2 regions of the Fructobacillus sp. ESL1117 genome follow, and region 2 is predicted to be linked to the other one. Evidence: riboswitches for the same ligand, from Rfam matches in the RefSeq annotation. Region 2 holds a riboswitch; the other holds the start of a gene.
The links. A riboswitch is a leader RNA that binds a small molecule or an ion and turns the genes downstream of it on or off. The one in region 2 is predicted to bind lysine.

Region 1 (6,043 bases), 550 kb from region 2:
CACAATATTAATTTTCACTTACCCGAAAGGACACCATGGAAAATCCCCAACCCGTGACAACCGAACGCATTTTTTACGCATACCTGAAGGTCGCCCGAGTCGCTGAGAGTACAAAAGATATTTCATTAGCCAAAATCGCTGAAGAATTAGGTGTCTCCAGACAAGCTATCTACAAAAATCATTTTCAAAATATTGAAGAACTAACGCAATCACTGCATTATTACGTTGATAATAAACCATACCAACAGTTAAAGTGTTTTGCCTTTCATGACAAAAACCGTTCTTTCAAAGAATTACTAAATTTTTTCGCTCAAAACGTTATCCCATCACTCTATGAAAAACATGAATTTCTCGGTGTTTTTTATTCAAAAGTCGCAGACCCAGCCTGGCGCCCCTACTTAAACCAACAGTACATCGACATGCTCATCCCCTACTTTGATGGTGCCAATGGTAACCAGCACGAGCTAACCTCAAAAACCCTTGCCGAGCTCACGATTAACCAAGTCATGGCTGCCATCAGCATCTGGCTTACTCAAGAAGAACCCGTTAAACCCGACATTTTTGCTAAACGTTTTATCTATCTTTTCTCAAATTCTATCCTTGATTTAGCCGAAATGAGCGACTAAGCCGTGAACTTTCACAAAAAGAGCTTCCACTTTAAAGTGGAAGCTCTTTTATTAATTAACAAACACAACTTACCCAAGCGAAGTCCGGCCGAATAACCGATTATTAATGTTCCGCCTTTGAGTCCAAATCAATTTCATCCAACGGAATCAACTTTGACTTCTTAACAATCTTATAGACAATATATGGAATCACGACAATTGGCACCGACAAATAAGTCATGCCAATCTTTTCCCAATCAAAGTGAATAAAGGAAGATGGATCTTGCAAAACAATCACCACGATTGACAAAACAATTGCTAAAACCGGACCAAATGGGAACCAGCGAGCCTTGTAAACCAACTTGTTCAAATCCTTACCCTGGCGAACATAAGCACGGCGGAAGCGCAAATGTGCTAAGGCAATGCCTAACCAAGCTATAAAACCTGACAAACCTGAGGCAGCAACCAACCAAGTGTAGGCTTCACTACCGCCCTTAATGTCTGACAAGAAAGCAAACATACCAACAAAAACCGTCAACAATAGGGATGCCCAAGGGACACCAAACTTTGACAACTTAGAAAATACCTTTGGTGCCTGGCCCTTCTTGGCCAAGGCATATAAAGTCCGGTTGGCAGCATAAGTAGCTGAATTAGCAGCTGAAATAATCGATGTCAAGATAACCGCATTCATCAATGAAGCTGCAAAGGCAATGCCAGCATTCTTAAAGACAATCGTAAATGGTGAAACTGTGATGTCATTGTTATTAGCAGCTGACAACAAATTGGGATCCTTGTAATAAACCAAAGCAGAAATCACAAAAATCGCTCCGATATAGAACAACAAGATTCGCCAAAAGACTGAGTTAATCGCCTTTGGTACTGATTTTGACGGGTCCTTTGCTTCACCGGCAGTAATTCCCACCATTTCCGTTCCCTGAAATGAAAAACCAGCAACTAAGAATACTGATAAGACCCCTTGGAAACCACCAACAAAACCATGGTTCCCAACAGACAGGTTATGCATCACATTTTGATTGGAGTGAATGACCCCAAAAATGGTCAAGACACCGACAGCCAAGAAGAAGACAATGGTCACAACCTTAATTGTTGATAACCAGAATTCTGTTTCACCAAAAGTCGAAACAGAAAAGAGATTAATCAAGAAAATCAACGCCAACACAATCGCTGAGAAAACCCAAGCCGGTACGTGGGGCAACCAAAACTGTGCAACCAAACCAACTGCTGAAACTTCCGCCGCAATGGTAATCGCCCAGTTAAACCAATAATTCCACCCGAGGGCAAAACCCATCGCTGGTTCAATAAAACGGTTTCCATATTCCGAAAACGAACCAGTAGTTGGCATATAGGTTGCCATTTCACCAAGGGAAGTCATCAGGAAGTAAACCATGACACCCATCACCAGGTAGGCAGTGATTGCCCCCATTGGCCCGGCTTGCGATACCGTTGCTCCAGAGGCCAAAAAGAGCCCCGTTCCAATTGATCCACCCAAGGCAATCATGGAGACATGACGTGTCTTCAATTCCTGCTGGATGGCATTTTGATCTTGTTCAGCCATTTGCATGACTCCTTCATATTAATTTCAAACAATAAAAAACCTGTTTTGTCACAAAACAAAACAGGCGGTAAATTCGTTCAATAATGATAGCAATGATTAGCAAAGCGCACCGTTAAAAACGACAGTCCGATGAATCTTCTTCACCGGCCCAAGGAGAATCTTTGGCCCAAAAATTTCCTTTCGGCAACAGCACCTTTCACCCTCATTCTTCGTCTTGGCCAGACTCCCCAGGGTTACTGATTTTCGTTGCGACCTCTTTGTTTGTTGTACTTACCTTAACACAACCTAAATATCACCGTCAACTGCAAAAATAGCTAACCAACTTTTAACGTGCTTTAAGTAAACTCTAGCAGCTAAACGGAAGTAGGTATAGGCCAATAAGAAAGCACCCAGCACCGTGGTAAAGGACAAATCACTGCCCACCATTTTATTACCAGCTAACACAATCCATGTCAACACAAAGACGGTTTGAATGGCTGTCTTGACCCAGTGAGCCACATGAAATCGACGAACCAGGATATTATCAAATTCAAAGAAAAACAAGGCCCACATTGCCAATGATAAATCAGGCATCGTTTGATCTAAGGTCAACCCATGATTCCAGGTCAAAAAGACCAGCGCCGACCAAATAATCATAGTGATAAAGAAAATCGTAGTCACGTTCAGCACCCACCAAGAGCCAATTTTAAAGCCCAAAGATCGAATAAAAAACGCCCAAAAAATATTGATTAACCAAATGAACCACAAGCTTCCCAACAAATTCGCAGGTCCTGCTAAAAATAAGAAATGACTAGCAATTTCTTGGGCAACAATGGCCAAAACAGTATCCATTAACTCCAAAAAACCACTATTGAAGCGCAGCATAATCGATAGAATAATAAAAAGTGCTAGAAAGCACTTTGACAAATATGGTCTCTTTTTTAATGGCGATATTAACACAAAACGGTCCTCTTCGATAACTAACATTCTTACCTAAAAGAGTTTACGTCATGTAATAAAAAAAAGCAAAGTGCAACCAACGCAATGAAGAATTATTTTTAATTAAAATAATTGATACCCATGGCTGTTCGAACCTCTTTCATGGTTTCTTCAGCCCTTTGGTTGGCTTTTTCTGAACCATCTTTCAACATGGCTAATACCTGATCCATATTTTGTGCGTACTCTAACCGACGTTCACGAATCGGTGCTAGTTCAGCTTCCATCACGTCTAATAGGTGCTTTTTGAGCTTCATATCACCTAAACCACCCGCTTGGTACTGTTCCTTTAGGTCTTGTACCCGACTTTGATCGTGGTCAAAAATATCTAAATAGGTAAAGACAACGTTTCCTTCAACATGTCCCGGATCCTCAACACGAATATGTGTTGGATCAGTATACATTGACTTGACCTTCTTAGCCAAGGTGTCTGGGTCATCAGAAAGGTAAATGCCATTATTCAAAGACTTCGACATCTTTGCATTTCCATCAATTCCTGGTAGGCGTCCTTGACCCTTTGGTGGAAAAACGCCTTCAGGCTCAACAAAGACATCTTTTTGATAAGCATTATTAAATGACCGCACTAATTCGCGCGTTTGTTCAATCATCGGTTTTTGATCATCACCAACCGGGACCTTTTTGGCCTTAAAAATCGTAATATCAGCAGCCTGGGAAACTGGATAGGTTAGGAAACCAGCGGGAATCCCTTCCCCGAAGCCCTTTTGCTGAATTTCGGTCTTGACTGTTGGATTACGCTCTAAACGTCCTAATGAAACCAAGTTCATAAAGTACATCGTTAATTCAGCTAAGCCTGGAATCTGGGACTGGACAAAAATGGTTGACTTCTTTGGGTCCAAGCCAACAGCCAAATAGTCCAAGGCAACTTCCGTCAATGATTGTCTGATTTTTTCAGGATTACGCGCATTATCCGTGAAGGCCTGGGTGTCGGCAATCATGATATAGGGGTCAAATTCCCCAGAATTTTGCATAGCCACTCGATTCTTCAATGATCCAATATAGTGACCGATATGTAGTTTTCCGGTTGGGCGATCACCAGTTAAGTAAATTTCTTTTTCCATGGCTTCTATTCTCTTTCTAGTTATTAACTCCTCTATTATAACGAAATCAAACTCGACTTGCAGGATTCTTGTTTTATTGTTATATTATGAGAAAAAGATTAGAATGTTTTCACACTAAGGGGGAATCAATATGAAATATGCTGTTGTGGGTGCAGGTGCGATGGGTCTTCGTTACGGTCTCTTATTGCAAGAAGAAGCAGGCCTCGACGTCGATTTTGTCGAGCCAACACAAGGTTCAGTCGACGTTATTAAAGCTCAAGGCGACGTAGTTTACCGATCGGTTAACCACGAAGACCGGACGCCAATTAAGGTGAATATCTATTCACCAGAAGAATACGAAAATACCCCAGATGTCTGGATTTTCTTTATGAAGCAAATGCAATTAGCAGATGCATTAAAGCGCTTGCAACCTAAGTTCCAAAAGGGGCAAACCGCTTTGGCTGCCATGAATGGCATGGGTCACATTGAAAAAATTCAAGAATACTTCGACGAAGAGCATATCATCGGTGGAACAGCTATGATTGCAACTATTTTGAACAACTTTGGCGATGTTGACTTTATTGGGGAAACAAGTTCTGTTTATGCAAACTTGACCCAAAAGCCATCCAAAGTCATGGATGAAGTGCAAAAAGATTTTCAAGCAGCCGGCTTGAACCCCTCTTATTCTGAAAACTTCATGGGAACATTGCTGACAAAGGTTACTTTCAACTCGGTAGAAAACTCAATCGCTACCATGTTCCAATCCCGGATGGGTCATTTGATCGAATACAAGGACTTCGTTTCAAAGATTGCTGCCCCACTTGTCGCAGAAGTTTATGCTGGTGCTAAGGCAGCCGGCATCGAATTGATTGAAACAGAACAGGAGATGTTGGAACAGGTCGATTACGTTTCCCGCGTTGGTAACCCACTCCACTTCCCTTCTATGTATCAAGACTTTGTGAAGGGACGTCCAACGGAAGTTGACTACATCAACGGCTACTTGGCTGATTTGGCCGAAAAGAACGGCGTACCAGCTCCTAACCAACGTTTGATTACCAACTTGGTCCATCTTGCCGAAGCAATGCGTGAATTTAACCCACCAGTTAATAAGCTTGTACAAGCAGAAAAGTAAAAAAATTATAGTCAAAAATCGCTGATAAAGACTGCTAGCGCATTGCTAAGCGAGCTTAAAAACTCCTTACATTTGCCCTGCCACATCAGCGTTTTTTCTTTGCCTTTTAAACAACAAAAAAGCCGCAACCGAAGTTGCGACTTTAATAGTAGCTCGTGAGAGAATCGAACTCTCGATTCCGCCGTGAAAGGGCAGCGTCTTAGCCACTTGACCAACGAGCCATGGTCAGTTGTTGCTTGATATCTCTATCAAACAACTATATTAGTATATCAAGGTAAGACGCTTTCGTCAACACTTAAATCAATTTTTTTGAATTTTAGTACCAACCGTACTGCAAATGATGGGCCAATGCTGCCTGTGCAGTCCCATAACGAGCAGCAATATAAGCTTTCATTGCTTGCAACTGATCTTGATAATCAGTTGAATTGCCACCATAGCGAGCGCGCAGAGTTGGAGATAATTGGCCAATTCCAAAGTAAATGCCGTTTGTAGCATTGACGTTACCACCAGATTCCTTCATGATGATTGTTTGAAGCGCCTGCTGTTCTGCTTGGTTATCATCCAAGGCATTATCTTGGACTACCTGGCTTTGCTGGCTAGAAACTGATGTCGGAGCCGCTTGCGATGCAGGTGCCTCTGAAACAACTGTCTGAGAACTAGCCGTTTGCGATGCAGGTGCCTCTGAAACAGCAACCTG
Region 2 (6,043 bases):
ACTTGCGGAATTTTTCTTGAAGCTTGTCTTTGATGGTTTCAGCCTGATTTTGGTTGGTAATGATCTTAACGTTTGGTCCGGCATCAATCGTGGCATAGGCCACGAAGCCTTCAGCCCGGAGTGCCTTAACGAAGTCCAAAACATCGAGAGTCATTTGGTTAAAGTAAGTGAAGCGCCGGTCAGTCGCCGTAATATTTAACTCATGCATGGCTAAGGCGTTTTCTTCGGCTAGTTCGCCAATTTTGTGCAAATCCTGATTGGCAATGGCTTCCTGCATGGCCGTAAATTGGACATGTGATTGTTCAACCCATTCTGAGTACTTGGGTGAAGTCATCGCCCGCAGCATGCCGTCAGAAGAAGAAACTTTTTTGACAGTTCCGGCGATTTCACAAACCACCAGGGCAATTGGTAAATCAGTTGCCGGTAATGCCTCGGCAAAAGAAGACTGGTTATCATGTCCTTCGTGCCAGACGGCAAAACCAGGGAAAAATGACCGGGTTGCTGAGCCAGACCCACGGCGCGCCAGGCGAGATAGGTCAGTTAAGGACAAATCCCAGTTTTGGTAACGAGCGACGGCGGCTGTCAAGGCTGCAAAGGATGAAGCCGAAGAGGCGAGACCCGCAGCTGTCGGAACAGTATTCTTGGAAACAACCGTGAGGGGACCAAAGTCCTCAATTTCCTCACGTAAAAAGTCGAGAAAGTTGTGGATCCGAGTTGGGTCCTGCATCATGTTGTTAATCAACAACGTATCTTCTTTACCGGCCGTAACCATGGTCTCAGTGTAAAATTCATCCAGGGTTAATGACAATGATGAGGTGGTTGGTAGGTTGAGTATCTTATCTTTTTTGCCCCAGTATTTGATGAGAGCAATATTGGTGTGCGCTTTGGCAGTAGTTGTTTTATCGGTCACAGTGCTTTCCTTGGTAAAATTTAAATTTATTAGTGGTTTATCAGTAGTTAAAAAACGGTCCGTGCTTATTTGTTTTGAAAAAACGCAGTTGAGCAAGGAGGGACCTTAATCTGATTTTTAATGGGCTGCTGACAGCGGTTGAATCCAAGTTTCCTTGGCACCAGCCCGCTTGAGAGCGGTCGCAATTTTTTGTGCATGGTCGTTATTTTTTGCCAGAGCAAACATGGCCCCACCAATGCCAGACCCGGTTAATTTGGCACCCAGTGCGTCTGCCGCTAGTGCGGCATTGACGAGGGTATCGAGCTTGGGGTGTGAAACTTGAAGGGTTTGTAGGTCCTTGTGGGCGTCGGTAAAGAGCTGGCCCAAAGTTTTGGGATCGTTATTGGCCAAAGCTTCTTTGACCAAGAAAGCTAGCTGTCCGAGATGGTTAATGGCTCCCCAGGTTGGTTCATAATTTTTCTTGAGCTGGTCCTTAACGATATTAACGGCTCGAACAGTTTGACCACGAACGCCAGTGTCTGCAAGGACAAGGGTTGCTTCCAAATTTGTCTGGAAGGAATCGATTTGTTGCTGATGAAACCAGACGGGCTCAACGGCCGAGACTGTGGCCGCATCAATGCCGGAAGGTGAACCGTGGGAAATACTTTCAGCTAAATTCGTATAAAAATTCAGTTGGTCCTGGCTCAAGCCTTGCCCGGTCCAATCAAAGAAGGCCCGGGTAATGGCAGTTGCCAGGGCGGCTGAAGCACCAAAGCCCCGCTCTTGGGGGATGAGTGATTGCACCTCTAATAAGAAGGGCTGGTCAGGTTCGACGAGGTTGGCCAGTAAGGCAACTATTAACTGGCGTAAGCCTTCTAAATCAGCACCAAGGTTGGCAATGTCAAAGGCTTGGTCACCTAAAATAACCGTTTGGCCGCTAGCAATCGCTTGCACACTGGCGGTCACTTCGAGATTTAACAGGGGGATGGCAACGGCCGGTTGTTGGTAAACAACGGCATGGTCGCCGATGAGAATGGCTTTGGCGTGTGAGTGGCCAAAGCCGGCATGATTTTTTTCCATATAAAAGACTCCAATTACTGCTAATATTGTACCGCACTGGGCTAAGTAGTGTAAAATAACTACTAGAGCAAAATGAAATTTAGGTCTAAAAAAGACAGTTTTGGGCCCAATTATGTCTTGGTCTCGAGATGAGAAAGGAGTCCTGATGAAAAAATCAGCCGCCTTTGTGATTGTCGATTTGGAAACCACTAACCCCTCCGTTGAAAAAGGAGGGCGGATTATTCAAATCGGGATGACCTTTGTAAAAAATAAAAAGATTGTCGAACACTTCGATTCATTCGTGAATCCAGGACAAACAATCGATAAAAAAATTCAACAATTAACCCATATCAGTCAAAAAGATGTGCGGGATGCACCCTTCTTTGAGGAACTTGCTCCCTCTTTGCGCGGGTTATTAAAGGATCAGGTTTTTGTTGCCCATAACGTGAACTTTGATTACCCTTATTTGAATGCCGAATTTGCCCGGGTTGGTTTGCCTGAACTGGACCTAATGGCAATCGATACTGTTCAACTAGCCCAAATTCTTTACCCAACGGCCCCAGGCTATCGCTTGTCTGATTTGACAAAGTACCTCGATTTGCCTCTTGTTCAGGCTCACCGAGCCAACGCTGATGCAGAGGCCACGGCGTATCTGATGCTCTCGCTTTGGCACAAGGCGCAGGGCCTACCTGACAAGACGAAGAAGGAACTTTTGAGTGTGGATTGGAACCTGTTGCGTCAAAGCCAGGATTTCTTGGCTATGGCCATGAAGGACCGGTCCTCGGCTCCGGAATTTTTAGCCGAACGCATAGAGAACTTGGGCCGCCAGTCCGGTCACCAAAAAGTTACCAACCGGAACAAACCGGCTGGTAACTTGCTTTATCCCAAGACGCTTTCTGATAAAGCTGCCGCTTTAGGGCCTAGTTTTGCGGTCGAAAAAGACCAGAGTCAGGTGATGGACCAGGTGCAGCGCTTTTTGCAGCAGCGGAAACGAGCGGTTTGGCAGTTAACAACACCACCAGAAGTTCGGAAAACGTTGTCGTATCTATTGCCACTCTTTTATCAAAATCGCCAACAAGCGACCTACCTACTGGCTCACGACATTACGCTCTTGAACCACCAGGAGACCATTTTAGCAGAATTGCAGGATCGGCTACCTGGAGCCAACTTGTCGATTGCAAAACTCTATGCGCCACGAGATTATCTGGACGAGAAAAAGTTTCAAAAAGTTTTGGAGGCGGCTAAAAAGCAAGGCGGTATCTTTTGGCAAGCACGAGTCCTCGTTTGGTTATCCGAAAGTGCCGACTTGGCCCTCGTGGACTTGCCAAAGGGTGTGCAAAATCAGCCTGGCTTAGCAGCCGTTCGTTCTGATGAAACTGGTCCGGCCTTTGTCAAAGCCTTTGACAAGGCGGCCCGTGCGAATGTTGTTCTTTTGACCTTTGCGGCATTTTTTGCCACTTCGGAAAATCTGGAAAGGGCAAGCCAGTACCAGGATCGGCCCGTAGCCATACTGGAAAAGCCAATTGCGCTTTTGACTGCTATTCAAGAGGGCTTTGGTCTGACGTTGCCCTTGAGCTTCTACCAAGACCAAGTAGCCCGCTTAGCTGATTTGGCTGCTAGTCTACCGAAGAAGACCCAGGGCCAGTGGAAAGTAGCCCTTCACAACTGGGAAGAGGCCAGCAACAAGATTGATGGCCAAGCGGAAGAAATTGGTCTGGTGAAAACCGGTAAGGCGGTCTTGAATCGCTTGTTGGACTTAGTTGATTTGGCAGCCGAAGCTAATTTTCACCACAAATTAACACAAGCTGATTTGACGGCTAAATTAGCCAAACTGTCTTGGTTATCGGCGCACCAGGAATATCTGGCCCATATTTCGTGGCATCTCCAAAAGGAACCGGCTGTTCAAAACTTGATTTTTGAAGTCAAGAACGACTTGCTTTACCAAAAATATTTCTTAAAGCAGGTCGACAAAGTCCTCGTTGTTTCGTCTTATTTACCGGATGATTTAGCAACGTTCCTCGCTCAGACGCCAGGAGCTCTCTTGCCTGAAAAAAGTGAATTCGAGGGGACGACGGATAACCAATTAACGACGGTGCTGACCACGAGCCGAAACGAAGACCAGCAAATTGGACAGCTGATTTTAGCCAAGGTTCAACACATAGTTCTGATTGTTGAGGATCATGCCGCTTTGAAGCATTGGTATTATAAGTTATCAGATCGGTATGGTGATGACTACGTTGTTTATGCTCAGGACCTTTCTTCTCCCCTCATTAAGGCCGTCCGGCAAAGCAGTCAAGAGGCCCGGTCGATTTTGATTGTCCTGCCAGAATATTTGTCGGCTATTTGGCAACAAAGCTTGCAAGTGCCGGCAGTGGCCGTGATTTCGCAGGCCCATCGCTGGGTTGATGTCACCACGCTCACCCCACTATTGATTGCCCTTCAAAAACAAGAAAAGTCCGTTTTACTTGCTTCTTTTAACCAGGACCAGGTTAAGGCGCTTTCGGATCGATTGGCAACTGTTAATAGTCGGTATAAACGGGTAAAGGCGAACTTTTATCAAAAAAATCTTTCATAAAACTAAGAAAAGACAGCCATTTTCGGCTGTCTTTTTTGTTAAAAAGATAATTTATTTTGTTAGGAGTGTTGACATGAGAAAAAATCTCATGTATATTAATGGCAACTTAATAAGTAATAGAGGTCGCAACCAACAAGAGTACCGAACAATGTTCGTGAAAGGGGCGGTTGCCGAAGCTGATGGGGTTAAAGCCATTTTGCTGGGCCAATAGTTAAGAGCTATTGGACTGTCGCTGCTAATGCAGCGGGGAGCTATTCAACTGTTTTTTTTGTGACTATTTTTAGACAATAATCCAAACGACAGGGATGAACCCCCGTTGTTTGGATTTTTTTATTGCCTAAGGAGGCTAACATGGTTGTCGCTAATCACCGTCCAAGTCGTTTATTGATTTCAAAGGCAGCGGTGGCCAAAAATTTGCAAGTCATGCGTGAAAGTAGTCACGCCAACTTTATTTTCATGACGGTGAAGGCCAATGCTTATGGCTTTGGTTTGTTAGAAATGAGTCAGGCTGCCGTTGAAGGCGGTGCCGATGGCCTTGCGGTGGCTGTGATGGATGAGGCAATTGCCTTACGTAAAGCCGGCTTTTGCCAACCAATCTTGGTTTTGGGCCTCACGTCTCCTGACTTTGCCCAACTAATGGCCGATTACCAAATTATTGCCACAGTTGCTGATCGTGAAACGTTGAAACGGGCCGAAGCAAATTTGCGTCTTGGCGGTCCTAAACTTCCGGTTAACTTGGCGGTTGATACGGGCATGGGACGGATTGGTTTTCGTGACCGGGAAGAATTGAGTGCAGCAATCGACGATGTACAAGATGCTGATTTCTTACTTTACCAGGGCATTATGACCCACTTTGCCACGGCTGATGCTGTTGACACAACATATTTTGAAGGTCAGTTGGCAACTTGGCACGAGCTCACTGATGGTCTGCCAATGCCACCGATGGTCCACTTGGCTAATTCGGCTGCAGCCTTATACCGGGTTGACCAGATGCCAATGGATGTCATTCGAGCAGGGACTTCGGTCTATGGTATCGAGCCCTCCGAAGGGGTGCTAAAGCCTGACAACTACCTAGAACCGGTCTTGACGCTTGAATCCGAGGTTGTGATGATTAAACAACTGCCGGCCGGTGCTTCCGTTTCCTATGGTGCTACTTATCAAACCACCAAGGATCAATGGATTGCAACTTTGCCAATCGGCTATGGTGATGGTCTACCCAGAGAAGCTGTTGGCTTTGAGGTTTTGGTTAATGGCCAAAAGGCGCCAATTGTTGGTAAGTTAGCCATGGACCAACTAATGATTGCTCTTGAAGAACCTGTCCCGGTTGGAACTAAGGTGACTTTTATTGGTAAAAATCGGGACCAGGAAAACACGCTGATTGCTTTTTCCCACTATTGTGAAATTGATCCATGGGAAATCACGATTGGCTTCCAAGACCGCTTAGCACGGTACCTGGTTGATTAAACCTCTAGGCTTCACCTAATAATATTTTGATTGAAAAAAGAAAAGAAGGAAAGATT

Region 1: linked by a shared signal. The riboswitch ahead of ACSYSH_RS04870 (amino acid permease) and the one ahead of alr (alanine racemase) in region 2 are both predicted to bind lysine.

The regions. Positions count from the first base shown of each region.
Region 1 covers NZ_CP196385.1:1,057,301-1,063,343, forward strand. The annotation lists gene ACSYSH_RS04865 (HTH domain-containing protein) at 36-626, shown strand; gene ACSYSH_RS04870 (amino acid permease) at 730-2,181, opposite strand; lysine riboswitch at 2,276-2,447, opposite strand; gene ACSYSH_RS04875 (hypothetical protein) at 2,467-3,087, opposite strand; gene trpS (tryptophan--tRNA ligase) at 3,219-4,235, opposite strand; gene ACSYSH_RS04885 (ketopantoate reductase family protein) at 4,366-5,346, shown strand; tRNA gene ACSYSH_RS04890 (tRNA-Glu) at 5,496-5,567, opposite strand; gene ACSYSH_RS04895 (LysM peptidoglycan-binding domain-containing protein) at 5,663-6,043, opposite strand, start outside.
Region 2 covers NZ_CP196385.1:160,324-166,366, forward strand. The annotation lists gene mvaD (diphosphomevalonate decarboxylase) at 1-910, opposite strand, end outside; gene mvk (mevalonate kinase) at 1,028-1,969, opposite strand; gene ACSYSH_RS00810 (exonuclease domain-containing protein) at 2,115-4,523, shown strand; lysine riboswitch at 4,633-4,785, shown strand; gene alr (alanine racemase) at 4,875-5,987, shown strand.